DNA from 2 places in the Humidesulfovibrio mexicanus genome. Region 1 is predicted to be linked to the other one. Evidence: riboswitches for the same ligand, from Rfam matches in the RefSeq annotation. Region 1 holds a riboswitch; the other holds the start of a gene.
What was found. A riboswitch is a leader RNA that binds a small molecule or an ion and turns the genes downstream of it on or off. The one in region 1 is predicted to bind fluoride.
Positions count from the first base shown of each region.

Region 2: another riboswitch for fluoride. It lies ahead of CHB73_RS05845 (MFS transporter); the one in region 1 lies ahead of CHB73_RS14325 (ATP-dependent DNA helicase).

Region 1 covers NZ_FZOC01000008.1:18,734-24,723, reverse strand. Annotated here, with positions in the region: gene CHB73_RS14345 (Chromate resistance protein ChrB) at 1-23, opposite strand, end outside; gene CHB73_RS14340 (FBP domain-containing protein) at 165-635, opposite strand; gene CHB73_RS14335 (universal stress protein) at 765-1,184, opposite strand; gene CHB73_RS14330 (inorganic phosphate transporter) at 1,213-2,184, opposite strand; gene CHB73_RS14325 (ATP-dependent DNA helicase) at 2,343-3,737, opposite strand; fluoride riboswitch at 3,813-3,874, opposite strand; gene CHB73_RS16565 (hypothetical protein) at 4,050-4,340, opposite strand; gene CHB73_RS16560 (hypothetical protein) at 4,449-4,661, shown strand; gene CHB73_RS14315 (hypothetical protein) at 5,166-5,990, shown strand, end outside.
Region 2 covers NZ_FZOC01000002.1:455,685-464,759, reverse strand. Annotated here, with positions in the region: gene fdnG (formate dehydrogenase-N subunit alpha) at 1-1,136, shown strand, start outside; gene CHB73_RS05860 (4Fe-4S dicluster domain-containing protein) at 1,148-1,882, shown strand; gene CHB73_RS05855 (formate dehydrogenase accessory protein FdhE) at 1,994-2,863, shown strand; partial or broken gene CHB73_RS17270 (sulfurtransferase-like selenium metabolism protein YedF) at 2,911-2,991, opposite strand; gene CHB73_RS16735 (hypothetical protein) at 3,388-3,660, opposite strand; gene CHB73_RS05845 (MFS transporter) at 3,663-4,910, opposite strand; fluoride riboswitch at 4,952-5,013, opposite strand; gene CHB73_RS05840 (caspase family protein) at 5,450-7,051, opposite strand; gene fdhD (formate dehydrogenase accessory sulfurtransferase FdhD) at 7,353-8,141, shown strand; gene CHB73_RS05830 (alpha/beta hydrolase) at 8,158-9,012, opposite strand; gene rpe (ribulose-phosphate 3-epimerase) at 9,073-9,075, opposite strand, start outside.

The DNA.
Region 1 (5,990 bases):
TAGGAGAGGAATATCCACTTCATAGTCGGCCTGTATGTTCATCGTCCGGCGAACTCGTCTGCATGAATGAATTATGCCTCCAACCGCGCTGAAAGTCCACCCTTGGCCGCCATGTTCCGCGCGATTCCTCCGCCGCTTCGGCAAAGCCCGGCGAGCAGCAACGGCTACACTTGCGCCCCCTCGCCATACACGGATCGGATGAAACGCTCCACATTGGTTCGCAGGCGGGCGACGCGCTCGCCCACAGTGATGGTTTCGCGCATCTGCCCGACGCCCGTGCGCAACAGCCCGCGCACGTATGCGCTGCACCTCAAGTCGTTGCACACATAGTCGCCATGAACCCTTGCCGCGTTGTCCCCTATCTGCGCGGTGAACAGGTTGACCCCGCAGCCCTGGTGCGTTGTCAGGCACCAGGAGCACAGCTTGGGGCGCTGCGCCCCGGTCAGCTTCGTCCGGCGCAGCACCAGTCCCACGGCGGGTCGCTCGTGGTTGTACACGACGTAGGCCATGTGCCCGGAGGCGTGCGCCCAGCCGAGGTAGTCGAGCCTCTCCCAATCCACGCCGCCAAGGTCCGGCAGGACCACATATCGGCGCTGCCGCCTGGTGAAGGCTGCGAGGATCGTTGCTGCGGTCATTGATTCCATTGTGTCCTTTCATGGTGCTGCGGTTCTGCCCGATTTTCCCCCGGCCGTCGGGGCGAAACACGGGCGGGGACGCCGGATGGAGCCTGCGGACGGCGTTCTGGCGTTCCCGCCTTGCGTGCTTCAACGGACCACGAACACGGAACACTGCGCATGGGCGATGACCTTGGCCGTCACGCTGCCCAGCAGGAACCGGTCGAGCCCTTTCTTCTCGCGGTGCCCCATGACGATGAGGTCCGCGTCCTCCTCCTCGGCCCAGTCCAGGATGTTCTGCGCCGGGGAGGGGCCCGCCTCCACGATGACGGTCGGGGGCACGCCATGTTTGATGGCTTCGAGCTTCACCGCGTCGGCCTTTCGTCTGACCTGCGTGAACAGCGCCTCGTTCGCCCCGCTCAGGCCGGCGTAGTCGTGTTCGGTGTCCCGGAACGTCTCCGCCACCGCCAGGATGGTCAGCATCGCATTCAGGCTTTTGGCCTGCCTCACCGCCTCGTCGAGAACCTTTTTGGAATCGCCGAACGGGTCGAGCGCCATGAGAATCTTCATAACGACCTCCTTGCGTTGTTTCGCTTGGTCAATGGACGTGCAGCAGCATGGACAGCAGATGGTAGAGCAGGAACGAGATGAGCCCGGCCAGGGCCGGCGTGAAGAACCAGGAGAAGACGATCTCCTCCAGCGCCTTGCGGTTGAGCGTCTGCATGCCGCGCGCCGTGCCCGCGCCGAACACCCCGCCGATGAGCGCCTGGTTCATGGACGTGGGGTAGCCCAGCGAGGCAGCCAGGTGCGCGGTGAGGCTCTGGCCCAGTTTGGCCCCCACGCCCATGTTCAGGTCCAACTGCACGATGCCCTTGCCCACCTTCTCCAGGATGGGCTTGCCCCAGGTGAGCGCGCCGATGGCCATGATGATGCCGCCGACGAACCCGGCCTTCATGGGAGTCATGAGCTTGAGGCCGAAGAACACGCCCACCGCGTTGCCAGTGTTGTTGGCGCCCAGGGTGTAGGCCGCGTAGCAGCAGGCGGCCAAGAGGCCCCATTCCAGCGCCTTGACGGCGGCGGCCGAGCGTCCCGCCATCACCGAATCGGTGAGCTTGGTCAGGAGCCAGCCCAGGGCGGCCGCCAGGATGGGCGTGCCGATCCAGGTGGCGAAGAGGAAGACGATGGTCGACTCCCAGAACACCGGCGCACCCATGGCCAGGGCCGCGCCCACCACGGAGAAACAGGCCAGCTGCGAGGTGGACACCGGCCACTTGAACCAAGTGTTCGCGGCCGTGACCAGCGCGGCCGTGAACATCATCACCATGGCCCCCAGCGGGGTCATGTCCTCGCCCCGGATGATGCCAGTGCCCACGGTCGTGACCACGTTGTGGCTTTCGAAGGTCGCCCCCAGGATCACAAAGAACGCGATGAGCAGACAGGCGTGCAGCGGCTTCTTGATTATGCCGGCTCCATACGCCATGCCCATGGTCGCCCCGGTGTAGTGCGACCCGATCGTCCAGCCGAAGAACAGGCCCGAAACGACCATGCCGATTGTGAGAAACTGTTCCATGCTACCTCCCTTTTGCTTTTCGCAAAATGATGTAGCAATTGCTACAATTTTATCTTGAATAATGTCAACACAAATTTGTGACGCATGTGAGCAGCGGGGATTTCTCTCATATTTCGGTGGTCTCGTTGTGGGCAATTTCCCGCGATAGAGGGGCGCGGCTATCCGGCCATGAACCGGAGCACTTCCGGGTCGATGATCAGGTCCTGCGGTCGGATGGGCGCTGTCAGGTAGATGTCGGCAAGGCTCCTGGCGCGGCTCAGGGCCACGTAGAACTGGCCGTGGGCGAAGCAGCGGCCGCCCAGGTTCAGGCAGACGCACGGCAAGGTCATGCCCTGGCTGCGGTGGACGGTGAGCGCCCAGGCGAGCCGGAGCGGGAACTGGACGTAGGTCCCCACGACCTCGGCCACCATGCGCCGCTGCGACGCGTCGTACCTGTACTCCTTCATGGACCAGGCGTGCCGCTTCACCTCCACCGCGCCGCCATCCCTGTCGAGCCGAACGCGGATGCAGCCCGAAGGGCCGTCCGCGTCCTCGATGTCGGTCACGCTGCCCGTGTCGCCGTTCACGAAGACCGATCGTCCGTCGGCGTATTCGTTGACCAAGCAAACGACCCGCGCGCCAGGCTTCAGACGGAGTTCCTCGGGCGCAGGATAGTCGCCCTCCCTGATGCGGCCGGCGATTTCCGCCAGGAACACCCCTTCGTGGGTCGGCAGTTTGGCCAGGTTCATGGCGTTGGTGTCGTCCGCTGCCCTGTTGGTGGCGCAGAGGAAGACCACGTGCTCCGGCGGCCGAAGGCCAAGGCGCGCGTTGACCGGCGCGAGGGCGGCGAGGTCCCCGGCGCGGACGTGGCGCAGGATCTTCTGCAAGGCGCCGTCGCCCGCGTGGCGGTGCGGAGCGGTGAGCTGGTGGTTGTGGAAGCCGCCCGCCCGCCAGGCCTCGGCGTTGAAGACGAACGCGCCGCCGAAGCGGGTTTGCAGGTAGTCCCGCTCCTCGGCGCGGACGACCGGCGGGAGCTGGGCGAAATCGCCCACGAGGATGAGCTGCTTGCCGCCGAAAGGCCTGTCACGGTCCTGCTCCGTGGCGGCGAGGCGCCGGCAGCGGGCGTCCACGCAGGCCAGGAGATCGGAGCGGAGCATCGAGACCTCGTCGATGACCAGGACGTCGGCGTGGCGGACGGCCAGTTCCCGGCGGTTCAGGCCGTCCTCGCCGCGTACGGGGTCGGCCGACCCCGGGTCGTCCGGCTCAAGCAGGCCGACGCCAAACCCGAAGAAACGGTGGATGGTCGAACCGCCCACATTGATGGCCGCCACCCCCGTGGGCGCGAGGACCGCGAGCGCGCCGCCGCCCTTCCTGGCCATGAACTCCCTGACCAGCGTGCTCTTGCCCGTGCCTGGATCACCGGAGAGGTGGACATTGCGGCCAGCGAGCATGTCCCGCAGGGCCGCCTCCTGCCCCGGGTCGAGGCGCACGCCGGGCGTGTCTTGCTGGAATGTTCCGCCCAGGTGGCGTCCCTGACTCGCTGCGCGAAATTGTCCGTCATGATCCCGTTGCATGCTGCCGCCCTCCGCTGCGCAAAGAAAAACCCACGTCCGATCCGGCGTGGGTCATGCATGCCCCCACCGCCGAGGTCGGCGGCAGGAGTCGTCAGCGGTTGTCGCGGTTCACGGGGGACTCCATCCCCTGAGCCATCCAGGCTTGTCCAGTCTTGGCCCAGAATCGGCGAAATGTCCATCAGTCGAGCTCTCGCCAAGGTCGGAGGTATGGCTCGCTTGCCTGAACCGGGCAACATGAGCATCTGGCAGTAGCAAAAGGAGAGGAGGCTTTCGCCTCCTCCTTTTCAGGCCGTGCGGTTTCGCATCCGAAGGTTAGTCGTTGAAGCTGCTGGACGAGAAGGAGTCGCTGAAGCTGCCGCTGGACCAGCTGTCGTCGCAGCTGCTCGACGAGAGCGAGTCGTCGAAACTTGCCGTGCTGCTCGACCAGTCGTCGGAGTTGGACAAGCTGTCGCCGAACGAGCTTGAGCAGCTATCGTCGGAGCTGCTGGTGCTGCTCCAATCCGTGTACGTCGGGTCCATGAATGTGTTGTGGTAGATGTTCCCTGCCATGAAAGCGTAAGCCGGGTTCGTCCACCAGTCGGTGTCGAAGCTTGAACTTTGCATGCTGCTGGCCGGCCACTCGTCGTCGAACAACGAACTGTTGCTGGCGCCGGAAGCCCCATCGGTGTCAGAGACCTTGTGAACCGCCACGCAGGCACTAGGCTCCTCCTGATGCCCATGACGGCGGAGGGAGACGATGGCGATGACGAGGGCGATGCAGACGAGAATTCCGTCCATGGTTTCTCCGTTGGTTTTGTGCGTTTTGGGAATCAATCTATAGCACAAACCGAGAGAAGAGCCCAGGGAAAAGTGATCTACTTCAGCTGGTTAATGAAAATTGTATACGAGATGGTTAGCCGCCCAGAACTGGGCGCAAGCGCCTAGGTACTCCGCTGCCTTTCAGCGCCCACAAGCCTTGTGGAAGATGACCTCACCCTTTCAAAGTGGACTGGTACGCCCCCCCTACAACATCTATGACCCGAGCCCCCCGCCTGCGGCGAGACATCTTCGACCGTCGCCCCATAGCGACGCGTTGCACGAGCAAGCGGCGGGCGGCAAGGCGCGGCGTAGCCGCCCCCGAAAGGGGTTGCCTTGCTGCGCGCCGTGCTCGTGCTAATCTGCCGGTAGCGATGGTCTAGTCGAAGGAAACAAGGAAACAAGGAAACAAGGAAACAAGGAATGGGGAAGCACATGGAGCGGCTCTCTCCGGCTAGGCTGACGGGCAGCGCGGCAGCCTCTGCAAAATTTCTTCATCTCGCCATGGGCCGGTAGGAAAACGGTCAAGGAATTCAACGACTCGAAGATCTCGAATATTGAATGTACTGGGCTGGACTACCAGGATATTTTCTGGGAGATCATGATCCCTTTCAACTCCAACCCGGAGGGATCATGAGCCAGAAACTCACGCTCACCACACTCGCGCAAGCCATCTTGTTGCCTTGCCTGTCTCGGCGGACAGGCAAGCCATGCCGCTCCATCATCACCCGGCAGCTCCTTCTCGGCCAGGCCGAGGACGGCATCCAGTTACTTGGCTGCCTCGATCCAGAAGGCCACGTCCAACGCACGGCCGTCCGCGATGTGCTCTCTGTGCAGCGCCGACTCGTCATCTACGCGGAAGCGCTTGGTGGGGCTGGGCGTATCTGGCGTGAACTCGAAGCCATGCCGCCAGCCTCATTCTCTCTAGACGCCACCGGCTCGCCGTACACCTTCGTCTCGCTCGGCTCCAGGGAGGCGATTGATCTCATCGGCGCATGGCCGTCGTCCTGCGGCGACATCACTGCGATGTTGCGGCCGGTGTGCGGCATGCTCATCTCGGCGGCGGACTCCGTCATGCCGCCGTTTCGGCAGATCGGACATCTTTGGCCGAATGGCGGCTTTGCGAGGCCGGCCGGGTCGCTCGTGCTGTCGTTCGCGCGCCGTCCTGGCGTGCTCTTCGCCGCGAAGTATCCGCTCGAGTTGGCCGCCAAGATCATCGTCCGCAACAGAACGGCATGGGGCGAAGCATGGGAGCCCGAAGCGCCAACAGACACGAACCGCCGCTCGGCGGAACTCATGGCTGCGCAGTTCAAGCCGCGTCCGCAAGTGCCGCTTACTGACGAACTCCTCCGCGAAGCCGCGCTGTCGAAGCCGGTCGAAGACCTTGGTGATTGGTGGCACGAGTGTTCCCTCTGGCACGCCAGTGGCTGGCCTCGCTGGCGCAATGGCCGCAATCGC
Region 2 (9,075 bases), on a different contig from region 1:
CCCGTCCCGATGGCGAGATCATCTACGAGTTGGCCCAGAAAGTGCGCGAGCTGTACAAAAAGGAAGGCGGCGCGTTCCCCGAGCCTGTGCTGAACATGAACTGGGAAGACATGGGCAACGGGCACGAGTTCGATGTCCACAAGACCGCCAAGCTCATCAACGGTTACTATCTGAAGGACGTTGAGGAGAAGCAGCCCGACGGCTCGGTGAAGGTCTACAAGAAGGGCAGCCAGGTGCAGAGCTTCCTGTTCCTCAAGGACGACGGCAGCACCGCCTGCGGCAACTGGATATACTCCGGCTCCTACGTCGGCCCGGACCCCAAGGACAACCGCGCGGCCAAGCGCTCCAAGGAGCAGACCCCGGCCCAGGCCAACGTCGGCCTGTATCCCAACTGGTCGTGGTCCTGGCCGGTCAATCGCCGCATCATCTACAACCGCGCCAGCGTTGACCAGACCGGCAAGCCCTACAATCCGCAAAAGGCCGTGCTGGCCTGGAACGCGGATGGCAAAAAATGGGACATCGACGTGGTGGACGGCGGCGGTGCGCCGGGCACCGTGCACCCGTTCATCATGCAGCAGCATGGCATGGCCGCGCTCTTCGGCCCCGGCCTGAACGACGGTCCCTTCCCCGAACATTACGAGCCCATGAACTGCCCCGTGACTTCGCACCCGTTCTCCAAGGTGCTGAACAACCCTGCGGCACTCCAGTTCAAGGGAGACAAGTACGCCGTGTGCGACCCGCGCTATCCCTTCGTGTGCAGCACGATCCGCGTGGCGGAGCACTGGCAGACCGGCCTCATGACCCGTTGGCAGCCTTGGTTGCTCGAGGCTCAGCCGCAGATGTTCTGTGAGATGAGCGAGGAACTGGCCGAGCTGCGCGGCATCAAGAACGGCGAGAAGGTCATTCTGGAGAACGGACGCGGCAGCAACTGGGCCATCGCCATCGTGACCAAGCGTTTGAAGCCGATGACAATCCAGGGGGACACGGTGCATCAGGTGTGCATCCCCTGGCACTTTGGCTGGCGCTTCCCCAAAGACGGCGGCGATGCCGCCAACCTGCTGACCTCTGCCGTGGGCGACGCCAACACCAGCATACCCGAATCGAAGGCCTTCATGGTCAACGTGCGGAAAGCCTAAGGAGGCATGTCATGAGTGGTAAGAGCTTCCTCGTCGATCTCACAAAATGCACAGCCTGCCGCGGCTGCCAGATCGCCTGCAAGCAATGGAAAAAACTGCCTGGCGAAAAAACAAAGAACACCGGCAGCTATCAGAATCCGCCGGACTTCGCCTTCAACACCCTGCGCGTGGTGCGCTTCAGCGAAAAGGAAGTGGACGGCCAGATGAAGTGGTTCTTCACGCCGGACCAGTGCCGCCACTGCCTGGAGGCCCCGTGCAAATCCGGCGCGGAATTGCCGGACTCCATCGTCATTGACGAGGCCACCGGCGCGGTCGTCTACACCGACAAGACCGCAAAGGAGAGCTTCGACGCGATTCAGGGCAGTTGCCCCTACAACGTGCCGAGGATGGACAAGAAGAGCAAGGTCATCGCCAAATGCGACATGTGCATCGACCGCGTGAAGGCGGGCAAGCTGCCTGCCTGCGTTCAGGCCTGCCCCACGGGAACTATGAACTTCGGCGACCGCGACGACATGCTGAAGCTGGCCGAAAAGCGTCTTGCCGAGGCCAAGAAGAAGCATCCCAAGGCCCAGCTGGTGGACGCCGACAGCGTTCGCGTCATCTTCCTCACGGCGGATGAACCGAACCTGTACGCCAAAAACCTGATGGCCGACGCGTCGAATGCACCCGCGCGTGCCCCGCGCGAGTACACCCGGCAGGAGCTCTTCGCCGGACTGATGAAGCCGGTTCGGAACATCCTGGGGTAGACCAGACGTAAATCACAGCATCCACCTCCACAGGCAGCCGCTGGCACGGACGTTCCGTGTCGGCGGCTGCCGCCCAACATGCCGCCCGCGTGCAAAGCAAAGGATTCGCAAATGCCAGCCGACCCCCAGGCCGTACCGCCCATTGACAATGATGCCGTGGCGGCGGCGTTGTCCACTATCCGCGCCCAGCAGATCATTCCGGCCGAACTCATCACCCTGGTCGAAGGTGTGATTCTGCTGTCGGAGAGCGCCCGGAAGCAGGCCAAAGTAACGCTGCCAGCGCGGGAGGCCATGGCTTCCGACGAAGAGCTGTTTGCCGGACGCCCGCTGTTGCCGAGCCGGGACTTTCCCTGCGACATGAATCAGGCGCTGGAGCTGTTCCCCCGCCTGCTCGCCCTTATGGCCGACAGTGGCGGAGAGGCCGCCCTGGCGGCGAGGGCGCTTCAAGATGCCGTGGATGCCGGGGAGATTAGCCCTTCCGTGGCCTTGAACGCACGCCTTCATGAAGCGGTTCCCAGGCCGCCAAGGGCGTTGGACTTCGTCACCACCTCGGCCCTTGCTCCGAGTCTCGCGCTCGCGGCGGAGCAATTGGCCAAGCTGGTCCCGGAGAACATGCCCTACGAGCATGGACACTGCCCGCTTTGCGGCAGCCAGCCCCTCATCTCCTTTCTGCGCGGCGCAGAAGGCCAACGCCACGCGGTATGCTCCTTGTGCGCGCATGAGTACCGCATTCGCCGCATCGCCTGTGCCTATTGCGATGAGGCTGACCAGGATAAGCTCAAGCTGTTCCGCGTGCAGGATTATCCGGGCGTACGGGTCGATGTGTGCGACACCTGCAAGGCGTATATCAAGACGCTTGATTACCGCGAGCAGGACGGGAACCCCATTCCATCTTTGGACGACCTGGCGACGGTCGCGCTGGACATCATGGCCCAGCAGCAGGGGTACAGCCGACCCGTGCTCTACGCCTGGGGTTTTTGATGGCCTGACAGTCGAGAAAGAGAGCACGCATTAGCGCTACCTCCATATCAGACCTGGATCACCTTCCCCGCCAGGCCCAGGCTCGTCACCACGTCGAGCATGTTGGTGGTCTCGCCCACGCGCTTCTCCTTTCTGGTTTAAGGGCCGGTTCTGCCGAAGTGTTCCCTGTTCGGCTTCACCGCCAGCTCAGTGTCCTGCACTGCTCGCCTTTGCAGCCTTGGGGCTTGGAGCCGGGACCTTCGCCGTGGCATCTCATGGCGTTGGTGAACGAGGCCAGCCCGAACCATCGCAAGAACAGGGCGTCCGACCTGTACTCCCTGGCCTGGGGTGCGGCTACTTCGCCGGGCGCTCCTTGAACGCCTTCGTCCTCGTGGCATCGCCACGGTTTTCGGTGAGGCTGCTGTGCTGCCTGGCTGCCTCCAAGCCTGAAGCGCCATGTCAGGCCTCAGGCTGGAGATCAGAGGGCCGTAATCCACGGAGTGCAAGTTTTTCCCTTTTCGGTGTGATCACGCGCAGGATCAGATTCAGCGCATCATATGGCAGGCGACCCGCGAGGCCGTTGTGGGCAGCAGGAGCTTCACGCCCGACCTCGCATGGACCTGTTCCCAAATGTCCAGAACCACGTCCCGCAGCGCAGCGACCTCTTCAAGGCTGCACCGCACCTGGCAGCGGCCTGTATCCAGGGCCTGGACGTCGAATCCCGGCAGGAGCTGAGCGACCCGCAAGGCGCTGGCATCGCGCTCCGGGTCAACGGACAGAGCGAATTCTAGGACAAGGGCATGCGTCGGTTCCGGCATGGTCATCCCTCCCTGCCCGCCTTCCCGGCCTTGGCGATGCGCGGGGCCAGGATCAGGCCTGCCACCACGGCGGCCAGGGCCACAGTTCCGCCCAAACGGAACGGCGCGGACGGGCTGACATGGTCCCACAAGAGGCCAGCCACCACGCTGCTTGCCAGGGCGGTGAAGCCCAGGCTCATGTGGAACATGCCCAGCGCAGTTCCCTTGCGCAGCACCGGCACATGGCCGCTGATGAGCGCCTTGCCCACGCCTTCCGTCAGACCCATGGACAGCCCGTACAGCGGGAACAGCCACCAGATGCTGCCCCCATCCGAGACGGAAAAGCCGAAGTACACGGCGGCGTACAGCACCCACCCGCTGATGAGCATGCGCCAACGTCCCATGCGGTCGCTCAAGATGCCCAGCGGATAGGCGGACAGGGCGTAGGTGAGGTTGAAGAGCAGGTAGCCCACTATGACCTGCGTGTCGTCCCAGCCGAGGTTCCTGGCCCGCAACAGGAGCAGCGTGTCGCTGGAGTTGGCGAAGGCGAAGAGCATGAGCAGGCCCAGGGTGAGCCAGTAGGCAGACGAGAACCCAAGCGTGCCTACCGATTTGGCCTGGGCCGTAGCCTCCACGCTGGGCTGTGTGGCCTGCTCCGGCCCAGAATCCACTGTGGAGCAGCCATCGCCAGGATCGTCCGCCCAGCGCAGCTCTCGCAGCCGGAATGAGAGCCAGATGGCGGCCAACCCCGGCAAGCCCGCGATGAGGAAGATGAGCCGGTACTCGCCCGGCAGGAGCTTGAGCAGGAGAAGGGCCACCAGGACGCCCACGATGGCCCCGCCGGTGTCCATCATGCGGTGGAAGCCGAAGGCCCGCCCCGCAATCTTGCAGTCCACGGCGTCCGCGATCATGGCGTCGCGGGCCGTTGTGCGCAGGCCCTTGCCCAGTCGGTCCAGGGCGCGGGAGAGGAACACCATGGGCCACGCATAGGCCAGGGCCATGAGGGGCTTGGACAGGGCCGCCAGCCCGTACCCGGCCCGGATGTAGGGGACGCGCTTGCCCGCCTTGTCGCTGTGCCAACCCGAGAGGCCCTTCATGACGCTGACGATGGCCTCGGCCACGCCCTCGATGAGGCCGAGGACGGCCACAGGCGCGCCCAGGGCCGACACCAGGAACAGCGGGACCACAGGGTAGACCATCTCGGAGGCGAAGTCGGTGAAGAAGCTGATCCAGCCCAGGTTGCGGACCGGCTTGGGAAGCTGTTGTGGCATGGCGTGCCTCCTGCTGTTGCGCGTGGTTCTCCCACGTGGTTCGTACAGCAGGAGTCATCAGCGGCATTCGCGGTTCAAGGGGGACTCCATCCCCTGCGCCCTGTGGGCAAGATCACACTGGCTAAAAACAGGGTGGCTGTCCACAGAAGGACAGCACGAAGCTGGCATTGACCCTCTGCTCGGTTTCAGTCAAAAGACATACGAGGAATCGAACCGTGGTCCATAGAGGGGAACCGCATCCAGGCCTTCCGCTGAAGGCTTTGAGACTGCGGACAGGCCAGCCAACCTGCCCCACAGGGCTGCTACACACGGAGCCTGCTGGAGGCCATTGCGAGCAAGTAATTCCAAGCGCTTAGACAGTCAGCGGGCGTTTCCCTCCGCCTCCACCAAGTCCCTCATTCCGACATGCTGCACAGCCCCCTTCCCGGCGAGGGGGCTTTTGCTTTCTTGGCCCGTCACGTCTGGGAGGCTCCTGGTCGGTCTCTACTCCGCCACGACCAGGCTCATATGCCGCCCAGGGATGATTTCAACAGAATATTCTAACGCACTCCGGCGACCCGCACCATGCGGCCGGGAATGCGTCGCCCAGGCTCACGCGCGCCTTTCTCCGCACATTCGCAAAACAACGGAATCCCATCTTTTCCTGCCACACGCAGGTAACCGACGCACTCCACCACGCGCTCTGCCGGAACGCCGCCAAACCGCTTGCCGATAAAACGCAAGACATCCTCAGCCCGCTGGACCCGGACTTCCTCGCTCAGGCGCACATGCAGATTGCCGTCCTGCATGGCCAGACCCGTCAACCGCATGTCCGAGGCGGGAGATGCGCCTCCGGCCTTCACATCGCCATAGAGGGTATCACCTCCGGGACGAAGCACCAGCAATGGCAAGGAAAGGCCGTCCTCGGTCTCCAGCCGCCACGTCCCGGCCAGCCGGGCAAGTATGGCGGCGCGGTCCTCCACCACAGGCCGTGAATCCGATACGGCGGACGGCGAAACAGCAATTCCGGATTTCCCAGGCCGGGAGGCTACCGCCGCAAGAGGCGGGCTATCCGGAACAGCGCCATGCGCCGTGCTTGCGGAAAGCGCGCCCTTCTCCACCTTGGCCCGCGCCTCGGTCAACGCTTGGCGTTCCTGCTCCAACTTGCGGCGTTCGGCTTCCAGAATGGCGAGTTGCTCACGCAGACGCGCCTCCTGCGGGGCCTGAGCCTGCTTGAGCCGCTGTGCGGCCTCCGCGTCCAGTTGCTGCCTGCGGCGCAAAAGCTCCGCCTTCTCCTGCTCAACCTTGCGCTTTTCGGCCTCAAGCCCGGCGATGTACTCCTTGAGCCTGGCGTCCTGCGCCTGGCGTTGCCGCTCCGCCTGGGCCGCGGCAAGCTGACTTGCCGCCACGGCCGCCTGTCCCTGGGGCTGCCCACCTGCAAGGTAAAAGTACCCCGCCAATGACGAGGACTCCCAGGGCACCTGCTTCTTCCCCGTTTCCCCCATGACGCCGATGCGCACGCGCTTGAACACTTCCTCGATCGGCACTCCGGGCGTGTTGAGATTCTTGAGCAGGTGCTTGGTGTACAGGCCGTTTCTGCCGCCCCCGTCCGAGGCCACCGAGTTCGGAGCCGTGGCGTAGGCCACAAGCGACCCCGTGGGCGCGTCCATGCGGGCCAAGCCCTGGTCCGCCGACCGGAAGCTGCTGGCGAAGGGATTGTTGCGGCAGGCGTCCAGGATGACGATGTTCAGTTCGTTGCCCGCGTCCTCCATCTTGCCCAGCACGCGTCCCGCGTCCACGCACTCGTAACGCGCATCGGATTCGCTGGCCAGGCGCGCCCCGATGGGCACGAGATAGTTGGCGCCATTCACCTGGATGCCGTGGCCGGCATAATAGAATATGCCGACCCCGCCCCCTTTGAGCTTGACGCCGAAGTCTCGGATGGCCTCCTCCATGTTCCGTTGGCCAACGTCCGTTCTGAGCAACACGTCAAAGCCCAGGCGTTCCAACGCGGCGGCCATGTCGCGGGCATCGTTGACGGGATTTTTGAGGGGCTTGCGGTCATAGGCGGAGTTGCCGATGACCAGGGCATGGCGGCCCTCGGCCGCATGTGCGGGCGCACTGAGCAAAAACATGGCGCAAAGCGCAAAAATAAGTCGCATCACTGGACGCATCCGGTCCCCCTTGTCACGATTCGCATCGGCAAAGCCCATGCATCCAGCTATAAATCAGCGCAACGGGCATGGCAATGGCGCGCATTTCCGGCGTGTTGCAGCTGGCAGTTCCACCGGCGAGGCGTCCCGCCGCCCTCACCTGCGAAGCAATGATCGGACCACTCACATGCCTGCAAAAAAAGAATGTGCGCAGCAGCCGCCCCCCCTGGCGCGGCTGTCCGTTTGCATGTACCAATCTGCATGGCCCACCAGGCTGAAACGCCCCCACTTTCCTCAGGCAGGACCGACCATGACCGACGGACTCATGTACGAAATTACGGAATGCAGGGCCAGCGGAGACAGGCGCATGACCATTGAGGCCATCCGCGAGGTGCCCCTCACCATCTATCTGAACGACCGCGAAGTCGTGACGCTTTTGTGTACAGGGAAATACCCGCGACATCTGGCGGTGGGGTTCCTCAAAAGCGATGCGCTCATTTCCGATCCCTCTCAATTGCTTGCTGTGGACGTTCAGGACGAGGGAGCGCGCATCACGGCCAGGGTGTCCGTACGCCACGACCCGTGGGCAGACGGCCGCACCATCCAGCGCTCCATCACCAGCGGCTGCGGCAAGGGAACCAACTTCGACCGCAACGTGGCCACCATCTCCAGGCGAAGGGTCACCTCGGACCTCAAGGTGACTCCGGCGCAGATCCTGGCCCTTGCAACGGAGCTCAAGCGGCGCAGCACCCTGTACGCCCGCACGCGCGGCTGCCACAATTCGTCGTTGTGCATGGCCGAACGCATGTTGCTCTTCCGCGAGGACATCGGGCGGCACAACGCCATCGACATGATCGTTGGCGAATGCTTTTTGGAGGGGATTCCCACGGCGGACAAGATGATCGTCTCCACAGGACGGGTGGCTTCGGAAATTCTGCTCAAGACCGTGCGCATTGGGACGCCGCTCCTGGCGTCCACCGCCGTGGCCACCAGTTTTTCGGTGGAGTTGGCGCGCTCCATCGGCATAACGCTCATCGGCAACATCAAGGAAGACAGCTTCTGGATCTACAGCGACCCCGCCCATATCATCCAGTCGTGACAGCCACGGATTGCGGCTAGGGACACGCCGGAGCGCAAACCATGTCGCGCAGCCACTCGGCGGTCAGGCGCGAGGCTTTTTTCGGCACACCGGCATGGTCGGCCTCCACCTCCTCATACCGGCTCATGCGGTGCGCAGGAGCCTTGGAGAAAGCATAGGCACGGCCCAGGTGGCGCAGGGGATCCCCCAATCCCACCACCCACAACAACGGCAGCGGACTTTTCAAGGCGGCGCAGGAACGCGGCATCACCGCCGCGCCATCGGGGTCGTTGAAGCTTAGATACACTTCCGCGGTAGTGGAAAGGTCGTAGTCCTTGTCCTGGGCGATGTCCGTAAAGAGCGAACGGGCCGTGCGGCCGTTGGTGCTCAACAAATTCCGTGCCTTGCGCACATCGGGCAAGAACACTTCGCGGTGTCGCTCCGGATCGTGCGACGGAGCCAGGGCCACGAGGCCGCACACCCCGCCGCGGCTGGCCGCATAGCCCAGGGCGGCGTTGGCTCCCAGGCCATGGCCGACCAGGGCCACTTGGGTGGCCCCGCCAAGGCGCAGTTCCTCCACCGCCAAGCCGATCTCCAGCAGCGCCTGCTGATAGGTGGCGTCAAAGCCACGACGTCTGGACCAGGGCATCTCCGGAACCAGCACGCTGAACCCGGTGTTGCGCAACTGCCGTTCCAGCTCATCCAGCTGCTTTTCCGGGTGTTCGTTCTTGTCGTGCAGGAGCACCACCCCCAGGCGCTCCTGACAAAACGCCCCATGCGGCGCGGCCGCCACGGCCAGGCCGACAAAAACGAGACAGGCGAAGAAGCGTGCGAGAGGTCGCAGCATGGGGGCTCCGGTGCGTTCCACGTGCCGGAAGAATTCCGACAACATGATAACACCATAGCCACAGCCAATATTTTTGGCAACCAAAAGCAAGGGATGTGAGCAGGTTCA